One region of the Rhizobium sullae genome, then DNA from elsewhere that is predicted to be linked to it. Evidence: riboswitches for the same ligand, from Rfam matches in the RefSeq annotation. Region 1 holds a riboswitch; each other region holds the start of a gene.
The links. A riboswitch is a leader RNA that binds a small molecule or an ion and turns the genes downstream of it on or off. The one in region 1 is predicted to bind thiamine pyrophosphate.
Positions count from the first base shown of each region.

Region 2: another riboswitch for thiamine pyrophosphate. It lies ahead of thiM (hydroxyethylthiazole kinase); the one in region 1 lies ahead of thiC (phosphomethylpyrimidine synthase ThiC).
Region 3: another riboswitch for thiamine pyrophosphate. It lies ahead of thiB (thiamine ABC transporter substrate binding subunit); the one in region 1 lies ahead of thiC (phosphomethylpyrimidine synthase ThiC).

Region 1 covers NZ_CP104144.1:979,815-985,521, forward strand. Annotated here, with positions in the region: gene N2599_RS25385 (ABC transporter permease) at 1-73, opposite strand, end outside; gene N2599_RS25390 (ABC transporter permease) at 73-921, opposite strand; gene N2599_RS25395 (ANTAR domain-containing response regulator) at 921-1,499, opposite strand; gene N2599_RS25400 (transporter substrate-binding protein) at 1,496-2,629, opposite strand; TPP riboswitch at 2,964-3,075, shown strand; gene thiC (phosphomethylpyrimidine synthase ThiC) at 3,168-4,994, shown strand; gene thiO (glycine oxidase ThiO) at 4,996-5,707, shown strand, end outside.
Region 2 covers NZ_CP104144.1:843,837-849,543, reverse strand. Annotated here, with positions in the region: gene N2599_RS24790 (hypothetical protein) at 293-526, opposite strand; gene N2599_RS24785 (L,D-transpeptidase family protein) at 523-1,458, opposite strand; gene N2599_RS24780 (hypothetical protein) at 1,637-1,954, opposite strand; TPP riboswitch at 2,316-2,412, shown strand; gene thiM (hydroxyethylthiazole kinase) at 2,464-3,267, shown strand; gene thiE (thiamine phosphate synthase) at 3,264-3,899, shown strand; gene thiD (bifunctional hydroxymethylpyrimidine kinase/phosphomethylpyrimidine kinase) at 3,896-4,696, shown strand; gene N2599_RS24760 (carbohydrate ABC transporter permease) at 4,710-5,558, opposite strand; gene N2599_RS24755 (carbohydrate ABC transporter permease) at 5,551-5,707, opposite strand, start outside.
Region 3 covers NZ_CP104143.1:3,447,533-3,453,239, reverse strand. Annotated here, with positions in the region: gene thiP (thiamine/thiamine pyrophosphate ABC transporter permease ThiP) at 1-1,042, opposite strand, end outside; gene thiB (thiamine ABC transporter substrate binding subunit) at 1,042-2,064, opposite strand; TPP riboswitch at 2,113-2,224, opposite strand; gene N2599_RS17275 (MDR family MFS transporter) at 2,280-3,818, opposite strand; gene N2599_RS17270 (MarR family winged helix-turn-helix transcriptional regulator) at 3,936-4,463, shown strand; gene N2599_RS17265 (thiamine diphosphokinase) at 4,503-5,159, shown strand; gene N2599_RS17260 (ATP-binding cassette domain-containing protein) at 5,162-5,707, shown strand, end outside.

The DNA of each region.
Region 1 (5,707 bases):
AGAAAGTGATGGCGGCAACGCCGAGGAGGATCAAAGCGGCCTGCATGAGACGGCGGAGAACGAGAAAAGCCATCAGCCTCTCCCCCGCTGCGTCGGATCGAGGATATCGCGGAGCGCATCACCGACGAGATTGAAGGAAAGGGCCGTCAAGAGAATGATCGCGCCGGGAAAGAAGACGAGCCAGGGAGCCGCCTGGAAATAGCTCTGGCTTTCGAAGATGATATTGCCCCAGGAGGGCTGCGGCGGCTGAACGCCGATGCCGAGAAAGGAAAGTGTGGCTTCGAGAAGCACGGTCGTGGCGATTCCGAGCGTTCCCCAGACGATGGCCGTCGGGATCAGGTGCGGCAGGATATGCATGAAGAGAACGCGTAGATGCCCGGCACCGAGCGAGCGTTCGGCCATGATGAAGTCGCGCTCGGCAAGGCTACGGGTTTCCGTGTAGACGATGCGCGCCACCTGCACCCAGTTGACGAGCGCGATCACCATCGCAACGATCCAGAGGCTTGGCCTCAGGAGAGCCGCGAGCATGATGGCGAGAAGCAGCGCCGGAAAGGCCGTCATCAGATCGGTGAAGCGCATCAGCACGTTACTGGCGAAGCCTCGAAGATAGCCGGCGACAATGCCGACGAAGAGACCGATTGCCACTGCGATCCCGTTTGCCACCAGACCGATGACCAGAGAGGTGCGGGCGCCGAAGAGCAGGCGCGAGAAAAGATCGCGGCCGAGCGTGTCCGTTCCGAGCAGGAATTGGCCCCCCGGTGGCAGCGGCGCTCCATCGAGCGACAGGCCGTCGAACATTTGGTCGCCGGGGTTAAAAGGAGCAAACCAGGGCGCACCGAGGGCAAGGACGATGACAAAAGCAACGACGACGAGGCCGAAGAGTGCCGATGGCTGACGCATGATGGCTTTGAGAACACGCATCACCCGGCCTCCGGCAAGGGCTCGGCACCACCGAGAATGAAGGCGGCGATCTGCTCCATCGGCAGGCGGCGGCGCATCGCACAATCGCGAAGGATCGCGTAGGCGCGTTCTTCGTCAATGGCGCGAACGCTCATCAGCTTTTCGACGGCGGCATGAACGAGCGGGCGCAGCCGCACGCGTTCTTCCAGATATCGCAGCTGCGCGGCAGCTTGCTTGCGCTCCTCGTGGATCGAGACCGCCATGACCAGAGCGGGATAGACGGCGGAGGTGGCAATCGGCTTGGCGATGATCGCGCCCGCACCCTGTTGCAGTGCCCAGGCGATGCGACCCGGCGCTTCAGAACCGAGCAGCGCGACCACGGGGCAGGGCACCGCTCCGTTCCACGGCAAGAGATCGTCCCAGCCCTGATCCGCATCGACGATCACCAGATCTGGCAATTCGGCGGCCGAAAGCGGCGCCCATTGCTGTGTCGAGCGAATACCGAGCAGGCGCAGTTGGCGCATCAACCTTTCGGTGTTGCCATCCTCGCGGTGGATGACCGCAACATGCCAGCCTGTGAAATTCGGCGTGTCTCTCATGACACCACCCGCAGTCTCGGCGCTGCCTGCCTGCTACGTCCAGTAAGATAGGGGTCGGCGGCGAGCGGCGGACGGGAGGTGACGATATCGAAGCCGTTTTCCGAATTGATGCGGCCGAGGTGAAACGGCAGCGCTGCATGGTTTGTCTCTGGATCGATCGAAAGGTTGCCAAAGACCGTCGGCCACGCATTGCCATAGAGCTCGCGGCGGACAGCTGCCGGCTCGTCGCCGCCTGCAGCGAGGATGGAATCGGTGCAGAGCCTGACGGCCGTATAGGCGCTGGCAAAGACGCCGGAAACGCGGCGCCCCGCGCCATGTTGCGCAGCAACGCGAGCCTTGAATGCGGCGTTTTCCCGCGTGCCGAGATTGTCGAAATAGGATGCGGCGCAAAGCTGGCCTATGGCGGCCCCCGCCGTGATGTCATCCAGCTCGCATTCCATCAGGTCGCAGCTGACGACCGGGCAGTTTTCGGCACTAAAGGTCGGATCGCGGTCGCCGAGCTTCTTGATTGCCTCAAGGAATGCATAGCTCGAAGGGCCGATCAGATTGTTGAGGATGAAGCTCGGACGGCGCTGCTCGATATCGGCAACGATACGGTCGACCGCGGTTTCTTCGAGTGGCAGATAGCGTTCGCCGAGAATTTCGCCGCCGGTATTGGTGATAAGCTCGCGGGCAAGCCGGTTCATCTCCCAGCCCCAGACGTAGTTTGCGCCGACGAGATAGGGGCGGGCGCCGAAGCGCGGGATCAGGTGTTCGAAGAGCGGGATCAGGTGCTGGTTTGGGCAGCCGCCGAGATAGATGACGTTCTCGTTTGCCTCGAAACCCTCATAGGGGCACATGTACCAGAGAAGTCCGTCATGTTTTTCCACAAGCGGAATGACTTCCTTGCGCGCGGCGGACGTGATCGTCCCGACGATATGGCGGCATCCGGTGCGCAACAGGTGGCGGGCACCTGCGAGATAGGCGGCAAGATCCGCATGCGGATCAAAGAAGACCGGCTTGATCATCCGCTCGGCTGCTTCTGCAAACTCCTCCATCGCAAACTCTGCGCCGGCGCGCGCATCGCGGCCCATCGATCCGTAGGGTCCGGTCGTCGAAAAGAGAATGCCGACCTTCAGCGCTTCATTCATGCGGAACCCCAAAAACCAAAAGCCCCACGACGCGGTCCCATCGGCGATGGGGCGTCATGGGGCGAAACTGCCCGGCGACTATCGAAGTCATGTGATCGCGGCCAGCAATTTGCCTAATCCGCAGGCTTGAATAAAATACGGGCAGTTCGGCTTGTCAAGGGCGCCAGACATGCAGGCTCTGCTTTTGTTGGGAGGGGATCCCATTCCATCAGGACCACCTTGAAGTCATTGACATTGGGTCTTGAACCGGTCTGGAGAAGGCCGCCGATCAAGGCGAAGGCCGAGCAGCCATTCCCTTCGTCTTGACACCAGCAACACTCGACTCTAACCTTTCCTCATTCACCAGGGGGGTCCCGGCAAGGGGCTGAGATACTGCTGACGTGCGCAGTGACCCGTTGAACCTGATCCAGTTCATACTGGCGTAGGGACGGTGCGAGCGCTTAAAAGGCTTTGGATTCACGCGTGGAATCCGGGCCGGCGTCTTTCCATCATTCCGGCTGAGGACTGGGTCTCCAATTGCAACTTGGAGCCTCAAACCATGAACATTGCCGCAAAGAACCTCACCCCGACCGTTACCACCGGCCCCCTGCCGGCATCCCGGAAGATCTACATTCCAGGAGAGATTCATCCTGACGTCCGGGTGCCGATGCGCGAAATCAGCGTCCATCCGACTTCGGGCGAACCGCCGGTCATCGTCTACGATTCCTCCGGCCCCTATACGATCGAGGGCGCTGACATCCTTATCGAGGAAGGCTTGCCTCAGCTCCGGCGCGACTGGGTGCTCGCCCGCGGCGATGTCGAGGCTTATGACGGTCGCCATGTGCGCCCGGAAGACAACGGCTTTGCTAGTGGAGAGCGGCTAACGCCCGAATTTCCAGGCCAGCGTCAGCCGCTGCGGGCCAAAGGTGGCAAGGCTGTCACGCAGCTTGCCTATGCGCGCGCTGGCATCATCACGCCGGAGATGGAATTTATCGCCATTCGCGAAAACCTCGGCCGTAAAGCGCAGGGCGAGCCCACGGTCCGCGACGGCGAAAGCTTCGGCGTCCATATCCCCGACCACGTCACACCGGAATTCGTCCGGCAGGAAGTGGCAGCGGGCAGGGCGATCATCCCTGCCAACATCAATCATCCGGAAGCCGAACCGATGATCATCGGCCGGAACTTCCTGGTTAAGATCAACGCCAATATCGGCAATTCCGCCGTCACTTCGTCGATGGCCGAAGAGGTAGAAAAGATGGTCTGGGCGGCGCGCTGGGGCGCCGATACCGTCATGGATCTTTCGACGGGGCGCAACATCCACAACATCCGCGAATGGATCATCCGTAACTCGCCGCTGCCGATCGGCACCGTGCCGCTCTACCAGGCGCTGGAGAAGGTCGAAGGCATTGCCGAGAACCTCACCTGGGAGGTCTATCGCGACACGCTGATTGAACAGGCTGAGCAGGGCGTCGACTATTTCACGATCCATGCCGGCGTACGCCTCCATTACATTCCGCTGACCGTCAACCGTGTGACCGGCATCGTCTCGCGCGGCGGGTCAATCATGGCGAAGTGGTGTCTGCATCATCACCGCGAGAGCTTCCTCTACGAGCACTTCGAAGAGATCTGCGACATCTGCCGGGCCTATGACGTCTCCTTCTCGCTCGGCGACGGCCTGCGCCCCGGTTCGATTGCCGACGCCAACGATGCGGCGCAATTCGCCGAACTCGAAACCCTTGGCGAATTGACGAAGATCGCCTGGGCGAAGGACTGCCAGGTGATGATCGAAGGGCCCGGGCACGTCCCGATGCACAAGATCAAGGAAAACATGGACAAGCAGCTTGCCGTCTGCGGTGAGGCGCCCTTCTATACGCTCGGGCCGCTGACGACCGATATCGCACCTGGCTACGATCACATCACCTCAGGTATTGGGGCTGCGATGATCGGCTGGTTCGGAACGGCGATGCTCTGCTATGTCACGCCGAAGGAGCATCTGGGTCTTCCCGATCGCAACGACGTGAAGACCGGCGTCATCACCTACAAGATCGCAGCCCACGCCGCCGATCTCGCCAAGGGACACCCGGCCGCCCGTCTGCGGGACGATGCGCTGTCGCGCGCCCGCTTCGAGTTTCGCTGGGAGGACCAGTTCAATTTGTCGCTGGACCCCGAAACAGCGCGTTCCTTCCACGACGAGACCCTGCCGAAGGAGGCCCATAAGGTCGCGCATTTCTGCTCGATGTGCGGCCCGAAATTCTGCTCCATGCGAATTTCGCATGACATCCGCGCTGAAGCGCAGAAGGAGGGGCTGGACGCGATGGCGGCAAAATACCGCGAGGGCGGCGATCTCTACATGCCGGTCGAAGCCCTTCAGCATTCGGACGACTGAGATGCGCGTGCTTGTCAAAGGGGCCGGCGTCGCCGGCCTCACCGTTGCGCACGAGCTCTGCAGCCGCGGCGCCCACGTGACAGTCGTGGATCCGAATGAAGGTCTAGATCGCGCCGCATCCTGGCTCGCCGGCGGGATGCTGGCGCCCTGGTGCGAGCGGGAAAGTGCTGGCGAGGCAGTGCTACTGCGCGGCCTCGATGCCGCCGACCGATGGGATGTGATGGTGCCGGGAGAGGTGCGACGGAACGGTACGCTCGTGGTCGCGCCAGCCCGCGATCTTGGTGAACTGGAGCGCTTTTCCGGCCGCACGACAGGTTATAAATGGCTGGATAAAGAGGCTATTGCCGGGCTGGAACCGGCCCTTGCCGGTCGCTTCAGGCAAGGCCTGTTCTTCTCCCGTGAAGTCCATCTCGATCCGCGCCGGGCGCTCACGAGGCTGCGGGAGAGGCTTGCGACGCAGGGGGTTTCGTTCCTTCGTGACCCCGGCGAGCGCGACTTCGATGATTGCGTCGATTGTACGGGCGCGGCGCAGATCGGCAAGGCCGACGGCCTGCGCGGCGTTCGTGGCGAGATGCTCTATTTGAAGACCCACGAGGTCGACCTCGCCCGCCCGGTTCGCCTGCTGCATCCCCGCATCCCCGTCTACGTCGTTCCGCGCGGCGACGGACTTTTCATGGTCGGCGCTACGATGATCGAGAGTGACTTCGATGGGC
Region 2 (5,707 bases), 140 kb from region 1:
CCGGCGTTTTGATTCCGGCGGGTAATCGATCGCCATCGTCCCGGCGCAATACGACGGGCGCTTGAGCCCGACCGCGAGCGGGCCGCGCATGAGCCGCCATTCCCCGCCTGGTTCGACGTTCTCCTCTGCCTTAGAACCCCATTGGGGGCGCATAGAAGGGTCGCACCGTATCTTCGTTGGAAACAAGCGGAGGTTATAGGCGCCGTCCGGCGACTCCCTTATCTGGGCCTGTCGGATAAGGAAAACGTGTCTGCGCGTCGCCAACCGATGGTCGCCAGGCAGCAGCGTCACTTCATCCTTCCTGACCGGGGGCGAACGGCGTTGGACGAAATCCTCTGCAATCGCCGCTGTCACCGTCTTCGTTGCGCCAGAACGGCTCGTAGGTGAAGCCCGACAGCGCTTCATGGGCGTGGACGGCCGTGGCAAACGCCATCCTGATCGCCGCAAGGGTCATTTGCACGGCGTCCTCGCTTTCACGTGCGTCGTGGAACGCGGCAGCCTCCGCGATCCCGACAGGATTCGTCACTTGCTTCCGTCGAACGGATCGGCCAGCGCCGCTACCGGGCGACTGATCGGATACTTGATGACGGAGACCTTCTCCGCGAGCTTGACGTCGCCGTTTTCCTCGAGGAGCGCGCGGAAGCTTGAGTGCATGCCGCCATCCTGATAGGCGAGCGGCGTGAAGCTTTTGGCGGCCAGTTCCCGGTATTTCCGATCGTCGGCGGACGATTTGGCCACGACAGCCGGATCGGATGGATCGATGCGCTCCGGGCATCCCGCGAGCGGATCGCCAGGATCGCCGCCCTTGAATTCGGCGTCGAAAACGTACTTCCTGCTACAGGCGGCGACCCTCGGCTCGCGTCGCCGAACTTCGAAGATGTCGTAGCCTTCCTTGAGGTTCTTCCAGAAGGCGAAATTCGGGTCGTCGCGATGTGCTGCCAGGTTCTTCGGCGTCATGCGAAATGGATAGGCCTGGACCTGGAGCGCTTGCTGCCCGCCTTTTAAGGCCTTCTCGACCACGGCGTAAATTTCCCCCACTCCCTGGTCGGTCAGAGCAAAGCACCCCGACGACGAGCAGGCGCCATGTACCATCAGGGCCTCGCCGGAATAACCGAGTGCGGTCTCCAGACGGTTCGGATAGCCGAGGTTGAAGGAGAGATAGAATTGCGATTTTGGATTAAGACCTCCCATCGAGACGCGGTAGAAACCCTCGGGCGCCTGTCGGTCTCCGGTCTTCGTCTTGGGGCCAAGCTTGCCGGACCAACGGCACATCGGATAGACCTTGAGCACCGCGTATTTGCCGCTGCCGTCGACTTTCCAGACCTCCAGTTCGCTTTCCATCTTGAAGATGCGCACGAGGACTGGACTTTCCGGCTTCATGCCTTTGGCGCGCATGCTGGCCAGCAGCTTCGGCGGTACGTCGTGCGACGGCTCGCCGAGACCGTCGAGCGACTGCATGCAGCCGCTCAGGGCCACCGCGACGACGGCAAGCGCCAACTCGCGGAGGTATCGCCGGCCCCGGTTTATTTGATGCAGAACATTAAAACACGTATATAACTTACTGCCGTAGCTTGAAAATATCGACATGCGTAGAGTCATGCCCCTTCCCTCTTGTCTGGATTCGAGCGAACGGAAATCAGACCGAGGCGATCGGGGGGCGCTGCTCGACTGTTTCGAGAACGCCCGCAAAGGCAATGGCAGCGATAACGCCAAACGCGATGGCGTCCGGCTGCGAATAAAGGAGATCGGGAGCCTGTGCGACGATGCCGTCCTGCTGACAGTGCATTCTCGAAACAGATCGGCCGTCACCGCGATCGTGTCCATGGGGGGTCGAAGGAACACCGACGACGACCTGGTCGGCGCGGGCGCGATCGACTGGCGCGGCGATGCAGGGCGCGGCAAGCGAACCCAGCAGCATCATGGTCGCGACAATGACGTTGATCAACAGACGCATCGGCTCGTTCTTGCAGGGGTCATCCCTGATTCAGCGTCGTCATAATGGTGAAGTTTGCCTTTTCGGTCAACGAGAAGGCCCGAGTTTCCCATCGCAGCCTCTCAACGTCCAATGGTGGCAGGACTCAACCAGCCCAAACAAGGTCCAGGACAACTGCGGTTGCTCATCCAGCCCGCAGACTATCTTTCTGTTGCCTGGTTTCTCCTCTGCGTGCCGAGTACCGCCTGGCCGCGGCATCGCGATCACCTCGCTGCTTGCCAACGCGCCAGCAGTCTTCCAATCTCTGGCCAGTTGCGGTCACAAGCCAGCCATGTACTTTTTTCAGGGTGACAGATCGGCGTTTGTCTGCGAAGAAGATCACAATGAGAGACAGGGGCGTTCGTTGCGAGACGGGCTGAGAAGTACCCTTCGAACCTGAACCGGATAATGCTGGCGGAGGGAGTCGCTCGGAGCCTTCGGTCTTATTGTGCTTGGCTCCCGGCGTCTCTGCCCCGCCAGAAAGGGGCAAAATGCCGAAACAAAATTCGCCAGGAAGACTGGTCACGGCAATGCGCGCGACGCCGCCGCTCGTTCATTGCATCACCAATTATGTCGCGATGAATATCGCCGCCAATGTCCTGCTTGCCGCAGGCGCCTCGCCCGCCATGGTCCATGCCGAAGAAGAGGCCGGCGAGTTCGCCGCAATCGCCGGCGCGCTGACGATCAATATCGGCACGCTTTCGGCGAGCTGGGTGAAGGGCATGCACAATGCAGCCAGATCGGCGGCAAGAAACGGCAAGCCTTGGGTTCTCGATCCGGTCGCCCATTATGCGAGCGGTTTCCGTCGCGAAACAGTGGCTGGGCTGATCGATCTCAATCCCACAATCATTCGCGGCAACGCATCGGAAATCATCGCGCTTGGCGGAGCCGAAAGCCGCGGCCAAGGCGTCGACAGCCGCGACACCGTCGAGCAGGCGGAAGAGACGGCACGCGACGTCGCTATTCAATATGGCGCTGTGGTCGCCGTCACCGGCGCGGTCGATTTCGTCACCGATGGCGCAAACGCCGTGCGCATTGCAGGCGGATCACCGCTGATGCCCCAAGTGACGGCGCTTGGCTGCGCGCTCACCTGCCTCGTCGGTGCCTTTGCCGCAATTGCGCCTGAGGAGCCTTTCGATGCCACCGTCGCGGCACTGGCGAGCTTTGCCGTCGCAGGTGAAAAGGCAGCTGCGCTCGCAGACGGCCCCGGTTCCTTTTCATGGCGCTTCCTTGACGCGCTTGCTGGGCTTGACGGCACGACGCTCGATGCAGCGGCGAGGGTGACGCCGGTATGAAGCGCTTCGATCTGTCCCTCTACCTCGTTCTCGACCCGGACCTGTGTGCAGGAACCGGCATGGTCGCGACGGCGCGCGCCGCCGTTTCAGGCGGAACGACGATCGTGCAACTGCGCAATAAGCAGGCCGGTACGGCAAGCCTGATCGAGACCGGCCGTGCGCTGAAAACCGCGCTTGCCGGAACCGGCGCCCTCCTGATCGTGAACGACGACGTCGAGGCGGCTATAGCGGTCGATGCGGACGGGTTGCATATCGGTCAGGACGATCTGGCCACCCGCATCGCACGCGAACGGATCGGACCGTCGATGATCCTCGGACTTTCGGTGGAGACCGAGGAATTGGCAGCGACCGTCGATCGGGCGGTGGTCGACTATGCCGGCATCGGACCGGTCTTTGCCACATCGACGAAGCCGGATCACAAGCCTCCGATCGGCATTGATGGATTGTCAAGGCTTGCGAAGGCCTGCCCCGTACCGGCGGTCGCAATCGGCGGTCTCAAGGCAAAGCATGCAGCGGACGTTCTTGCCGCAGGCGCCAAGGGCCTTGCGGTCGTTTCCGCCATCTGCGGCACACCCGATCCGCGGCAAGCTGCCGCCGACATCACTCGCGCAATCCGAAGGGCACGGGCATGATCTGCAACGTTCTTTCCATCGCCGGGTCCGACCCTTCGGGCGGCGCGGGCATCCAGGCCGATCTGAAGACCTTCTCGGCACGCGGCACCTACGGCATGGCCGTCGTGACGGCCCTGACGGCGCAGAACACCCAGGGTGTTTCCGGCGTCCACGCCGTGCCGCCTGACTTCGTGGCCGAGCAGATCCGCATGGTGTTCGCCGACATCCGCGTCGATGCGGTAAAGATCGGCATGATCGCCAATGCGCCGATTGCCGAAGCTGTCGCTAACGCGCTTTTGCCGCATCGCCGCATCCCGATCGTGCTCGATCCGGTGATGATTGCCAAGGGAGGTGCCGCCCTCCTCGATGTTGAAGCTATCGACATTCTCAAGACCCGGCTTTTGCCGCTTGCAACGCTTCTGACGCCCAATCTGCCGGAAGCGGCCGCCCTGCTCGGAGAGCCGGCCGCAGCGAACCGCGACGCTATGGAACAGCAGGCGGAAAAACTGCGCGCACTCGGCCCCTCTGCCGTTCTCGTGAAGGGCGGTCATCTTGCCGGAACGCAAAGCCCCGATGTACTTGTAAGCGAAAGCGGGATCACCTGGTTCGAAGCGCCGCGCGTTCCGACGAAGAACACGCATGGCACCGGCTGCACCCTTTCAAGCGCCCTTGCCGCCGAACTGGCAAAGGGCGTGCCGCCTGAAACCGCGGCCGCCATCGCCAAGGATTATTTAGCCCAAGCCGTCGCTGCAGCCGGCACGCTCTGCGTCGGCTCGGGCCACGGGCCGGTCCAGCATTTTCATCAGCTCTGGCGGTGATCCGCGGCGCCCGTCAGGTTTTCACGGCGCCAGCCGTCAGACCGGCGATGATATGCTTCTGCGCGACGAAGAAAACGATGACCGTCGGCAGGATGGTGAGTGTGATGAAGGCGAGCACCAGCTGCCATTCGGTGCCGAACTCGCCGCGATAGACCATGATTCCGAGCGGCCACGGATATTTCGATTCCGAATTCAACATGATCAGCGGCAGGATGTAGCTGTTCCAGCTGCCGACAAAGGAGATGATGCTGACGGTCGCAACGATCGGCCGCGACAACGGCAGCGAGATATACCAGAAGAAGCGCAGATAGCCGCAGCCATCGACAAAGGCTGCCTGGAACAATTCTTCCGGGAGGTTGCGAAAATAATTCCTGAAAAGCAGGATGCTCATGCCGAGGCCGAAGGCGACCTGCGGCAGCACCACGCCCCAATAGGTATCGAGCAGGCCGAGATCGCGGATCCGGATGAAGAGCGGCAGGATCGCCGTTGCTGCCGGAAACATCAGGCCAAGCAGGAAGTAGTTCAGCAGGAACGAAGAGCCAAAGAAGCGGACATGCGCGAAGGCAAAGGCTGCCATCGATGAGACGATCAGCGTGAGGGAGACCGTCAGCGCGGCAATCACCAGCGAATTGAAGATCTGCAGCCAGTATCGCTCGCCGAAGAGAATATCGGCGTAGTTCGACCATTGCCATGCCGCAGGCAGTCCGAAAGGATTGGTGCGCAGATCGCCTAAAGTCTTGAAGCCGCCGAGCGCCGTCGTCAGCAACGGGATCAGAACCAATGCGGCAATCAGCGTCAAGGACGCATAGAGATAGACCCGCGTCTGCAGCGGCATGCGCATGGTGGAGCTCGTATCAATCATTGCGCATGAAGATCCTTTTGTAGCCGAAGGCGAGCGTCATGCAGATGATAAAAAGCACGACGCCGACGGCGCTGCCGAGACCGACCTGCATGCGCATGACGCCGTATGTGTAGAGGAAGGTCACCATCGTCTGCGTCGAGTTCGACGGC
Region 3 (5,707 bases), on a different replicon from region 1:
CGACCGAGAGCAGAGCCGCGGTAAGCGAGATTGCGAAGCTTGTTCCGGCCGACTGCCAGAAGATCGGCTCCTGCAGCAGCTTTATGAGATCGGCATGCAATCCTGCCGCGATAACGGATAGAAGCGGCAAGCCGAGGAAAAGCACGGCGATCAGCAACAACAGCCTGTCGGCCAATCTGGCACCTGGGCTTTTGCCATCCAGCCGCTTGATGTCCCTGCCTGTGGTCAAGCCTTCATCTCCGGCCGGTGGAAAGAATGCCATCGCGCCCAGGATCGCCGCCGTGAGCGCGATCTGCAGGAGCGACAAGGCGATTGCGCGGCCGGGATCGAAATCGAAGCGAAGCGACTGGTAGATCGCAACTTCGATCGTGGTCGCCGCCGGGCCACCGCCGAGGGTCAGCACCAGCGTGAAGCTGGTGGCGCAGAGCATGAAGATCAATCCACCGATCCCGGGAATGAGCGGGCGGATCGCCGGCCATTCAATGAAGCGGAAAACCGAGCGGGGCCGCATGCCGAGACCGCTTGCCATCAGCCAGTATTCGGCAGGCACTCGTTCGAGACCCGCGAGGATCAGCCGGCAGGCAAGCGGCAGGTTGAAGAAGATATGGGCGAGAAGGATGCCCGTGAGCCCATAGATGCTTATCGGTTCGTCGAGCCCGACCTTCACCAGCAGAGAGTTCAACAACCCCTGCCTGCCCCATATGCCAATCAGGCCGAGTGCTCCGATCAGCACTGGCAGCCCCATTGGAACCGCCATCAGGCGGATGATCCAGATGCGGCCTATAAAATGCGGCTGGCGAGCGAGCGCGCGTGCAACCGGAATTGCTAAGGCGATGGAAAGTGCGGTTGAAAGCAGCGCTTGCAGCAGCGTGAAGCGCAGCACACGCAGAATATAAGGATCGAAAAGAATGCCGGCGATGGCCGATCCCCCGCCGGCAAAAAGCAACGAGAATGCTGCAAGGCCGACAAACAACGTGACGGCGGCGAGGCTGATCGCCCCGCCGGTCAATGCACGCTGTTGTTCAGCTGCGGTCTGCAGCATCAGTTCATGCTCATCGCTGCGAGCCACTCGTCGATCCAGGCCTTGCGGTTCCTGGCGACGTCGTCAGGGCTCATCGAGAAGGTCTTGGCCGGATTGACGAGCTTGTTAAAGGCGTCGGGGAGCGGCTCAGAGGTTGCAGAAACGGGCATCATCCAATTGTTCGTCGGGATGGTATCCTGGAAGGCGGGTGTCACCATGAATTTCAGGAAGTCGCGAGCGAGATCCTTGGTCGGAGCATTCTTCAGAAGACCTGCGACTTCGATCTGGATAAAATGGCCTTCAGAGAAAGCTGCGGCCTGATAGCGATCAGTTTTTTCGACGACCATATGGTAGGCTGGGGACGTGGTGTACGAGAGCACCATCGGTGCCTCACCCTTGGTGAACAGGCCATAGGCTTCGGACCAGCCGGGCGTGACCGTCAGGATGCGGTTCTTGAGTCTGGCCCAAGCTTCCGGCGCCTTATCGCCGTAAATGGATTTGATCCAGAGCAGCAGGCCGAGACCGGGCGTCGAGGTTCGCGGATCCTCGATGACGATCTTCTGCGCGGGATCGCCCTCGACCAGATCCTTCATGCTCTGCGGCGGGTTCTTGATCGTCTGTGTGTCGTAGATGATCGCAAAGTGGCCGTAGTCGTAGGGAACGAAGACATCGTCCACGAAGCCGCCCGGCACCTTCAGAGCGCCGGCATCGACGCCGCTTGCGTCGAACAGGCCGGTTTCCTTGGCTTCGGTGACAAGGCTCGTGTCGATGCCGAGGACGACGTCGGCTTTGGTGGAGCTCCCCTCGAGCTTCAAGCGCGAAAGCAGTGCGACGCCATCGGCAACGCTGACGAAATTGACCGTGCAGCCGCAGGTCTCCTCAAAGGCCTCCTTGACCTTAGGTCCAGGTCCCCATTCGGACGTGAAGCTTTCATAAGTATAGATGGTGAGCGTCTTTCCCGCGGCGTGCGCGGCAGACAAGCCAAGCGTCGCGGCGAAAAATGCTGCGGTCAGCGAAGAGATGATCGATGTGCGGCCGGACATGGCACGCCTCCTCCTTGAGTTTCGTTTGAACGGGAAAAGGGCGTTGCCGAATGTCACGCGTCTAATCCCTCCGCCGGTGTTAACCGGATCAGGTTCCGCGGGTTGGCTCGAAGCCTCTCAGCCGGATGTCTTCGGACACGCGGCACCCCGTTAGAGCGTCGGCAGATGTATCGTCATGAAGTCGCTGTGACAAGGGCGAAGCGGAGCTTCCGCGCCTATTCGGCAGCTTCGGCGGCCGCTGTTGCCGGACTTATCTCTTCACGCGATCGAGGGAGCTGAACCGGCCTCAGCATGAGTGCCGCTGCAAGCCCTATCAGGGCAATGGCGCAGGAGGTCATGAAGAGCGGCATGAAGGCTGCGGCATAAGCATCGGCGACAGCCAGGCGGCTTGCTTCGGGAAGGGCAGCCATCATCTTCGGCGTCAGTTGCTCGACATCGGCAACAAGGGGAATGGAGTGGCCGATTTTTGCAAGCTGCGAGCCGATAATCGCGCCATAGATCGAAATGGCGATCGAGGCGCCGCCCATTCGCGAAAGGGTCACAGAGCCGGTCGCGGCGCCGACATCACCGGCATGAGCTGCATTCTGCACGCCGATCACCGGCACCTGCTGAGCGAGACCGATGCCGATCCCATGTATCATCATGAGCGCGCCGATGAAGGCGATCGGGGTACCTGCATGAACTTGCGAGAGCGTGGCGAAGGCGACCGCACTGCACGAGAAGCTTGCAACTGCGAAGGGTTTGTAGCGTCCTGTCTTCGAAATGATCCGCCCGGCGGAAAGCGAACCGCAAACCAGCCCGCCCGTGAGAAGAATGAAGAGCAAGCCCGCCCGCGATGGCGAAAGGCCCGTGGTCGTCTGCAGAAACAGCGCAAAATAATTCACCATGCCGATCGCGATTCCACCACTCATGACGGAGATCACCAGCAAGAGGCTGAAGGTCGAATTGCGAAAGAGCGGCAGCGGCAGGATCGGCTCGGGCGCACGACGCTCCACAAAAACCCAGGCGATCGCGCAGATGGCGCCGAAGCCGATGATGCTCAGACTTAGAGGCGAAACGAGAGAGCCGAAAAGTTGGCTGCCATCGGCCGTCAACACAATGCTCGTCGTTGTCATCGCCAAAAGTGCTGCGCCGGCGTAGTCGATCTTCGGGCGGCGATGCGGCTTGCGGTAGGGTAGCATGAAGGCAAGGCCCGCGAGCACGGCAAAGCCGATGGGCACATTGATGAGAAAGATCGAACGCCAGCCGAAGAGGTCGCTCATCATGCCGCCAAGAACTGGTCCAACGGCGCTCGACGCCATAAGGACGAGGCTGGAGTAACTCTGGTAGCGGGCTCTTTCGCGCGGTTCGAAGAGATCGGCGTTGACGGCAAAGATTGAAACCATAATGCCACCACCGCCAAGTCCCTGCAGAATGCGAGCAGCAATCAGCGTATTCATCGACACGGCCAAACCGCATACGGCCGAGCCGATGGTGAATATGGCGACTGACGTCATCATCACATATTTGCGGCCAAACAGATCGCCGAGCTTGCCGTAGACCGGCATGACGGCGCTGAGCGACAGCAAATAGGCCGAGCCGATCCATCCGAAGCGCTCCAAATGACCGAACTCGCCGACGATCGTTGGAAGTGCCGTCGAGACGATCTGATTATCGAGCGTCGCCATGAACATGGCCGTCATCAGGAAAAAGAAGAGGATGAGCCGCCGCCGGTGATCCGTCACGAGCGGCGTGGGTACTGTTTGCATATCCATGAAAACATTAATCCGACTTTTACGGGTTGTTTATGTGCCTATGGCATATAAATGTCAATGGCATGCGAATGACGCAAGCATGTTCTCATTTGGCAAACGCTCTGTTATGATTCATATATGAGCAAAACCGCGTCCAAACCTGATGAATCCGACGCCACGTCTCTTGATGTGGACGGCGTTCCCCGCATTGGCCGGAGCATGACCCGCATGCGCCTGATGACCGGCCGCCGGCTGATTGGGCGGCTGGCGATCCAGAGTGTGGCGCCGGGTCTCGAGCTCTCCCATCTCGATGTTTTGGATGCGATCCGCAGGGCCCAGCCGGCCGGCGAAGTCACAGTTGGCGCGATCGCCGAGATGCTGCGCATCGACCCATCTCGCGCAAGCCGCGTGGTCGCGGATATGGTCGGACGCGACGTGCTTCGCCGCGAGGCATCGCAGGCGGACGCACGGCGCATCATCGTCGTGATGACTCCGCTTGGACAGCGGCTTCTTTCGGAAATCAAGGCGCAGAAGCTGTCGATCGTTTCCGAGATCGTGGCCGATTGGCCGAAAGAGGATGTGGATGCCTTTGCCGCGCTCTTCGAGCGTTTCATCGGCGGCTACGAAAAGGTCTTCCTGTCGCGCGACAAGGATATGCCCGGCTGACCTGCCCCTTTCCCTTGACCCCCGCTTTGCGCTATGGGCATGCCCATGAGCCAATCCATCTTCACGATCCTGCTCGGCGGCGAACTCAGCCCGACCGAACGTCTGCGTTCTGCAATCTCGGGCAGCCGCTTCATCGCGGCCGACGGCGGCATGCGGCATGCGGCAGCACTCGGCGTGGTTCCGGAGCTTTGGGTCGGGGATTTTGATTCGACGCCGCCGGATCTGGAAGGCACGTTTCCGGACGTCCCGAAACAGCCCTACCCCGCCGCCAAGGCCGCAACGGACGGCGAAATCGCCGTGGCAGAGGCAATTGCCCGCGGTGCACGGCGCCTGGTCCTTGCCGGCGCGCTCAGTGGCGAGCGCTCGGACCATGCGCTGCAGCACCTGCTCTATGCCGTCAGCCTCGCCGAAGAGGGTTTTGACATTCTGCTCACCTCCGGAACGGAGGAGGCCGTGCCGCTTCTCGCCGGTTCGATCGTGCTCGACTTGCCGAAGAACAGTTTGTTTTCGGTGTCCGGCTTCAGCGAGCTGCATGGTCTTTTCATCGAGAATGCACGCTACCCGCTCGCCGATTTTCATTTGCCCTTCGGCTCCTCGCGCACCATTTCCAACGTTGCGGAAGGCAAGGTTCGCTTCACGCTCGGCAGCGGCCGGGCGATCATCCTTGCCCGTCCCTATGATCTTTCCGGAGTCTGATTTTGGCCCCTCCCATCCTGAAACTCGATGATATCTTCCTGAACTTCGGCGGCACGCCTCTCTTGGCCGGCGCGAACCTGCAAGTCGAGTCCGGCGACAAGATCTGTCTGGTCGGCCGCAACGGTTCGGGCAAATCGACCCTTCTGAAGATCGCGGCCGGGATCGTTGAAGCGCAATCGGGCGAGGTTTTCCGCCATCCGTCCTCGACGGTGCGCTATCTGGAGCAGGCTCCGGATTTTGCGGGGTTCAAGACCGTGCAAGCTTATGCGGAAGCCGGTCTCGGACCGGGCGATGATCCTTATCGCGTGGCCTACCTTCTCTCGCATCTCGGCCTCACCGGCGAAGAGGACCCGAACAACCTCTCTGGCGGCGAAGCGCGACGGGCCGCGCTTGCCCGCGTGCTGGCGCCCGAACCGGATATTCTCCTACTTGATGAGCCGACGAACCATCTCGACCTTCCGACTATCGAATGGCTGGAAGGTGAACTTCAGAAAAGCCGGAGCGCGCTGGTCCTAATTTCCCACGACCGTCGTTTCCTCGAAAAGGTC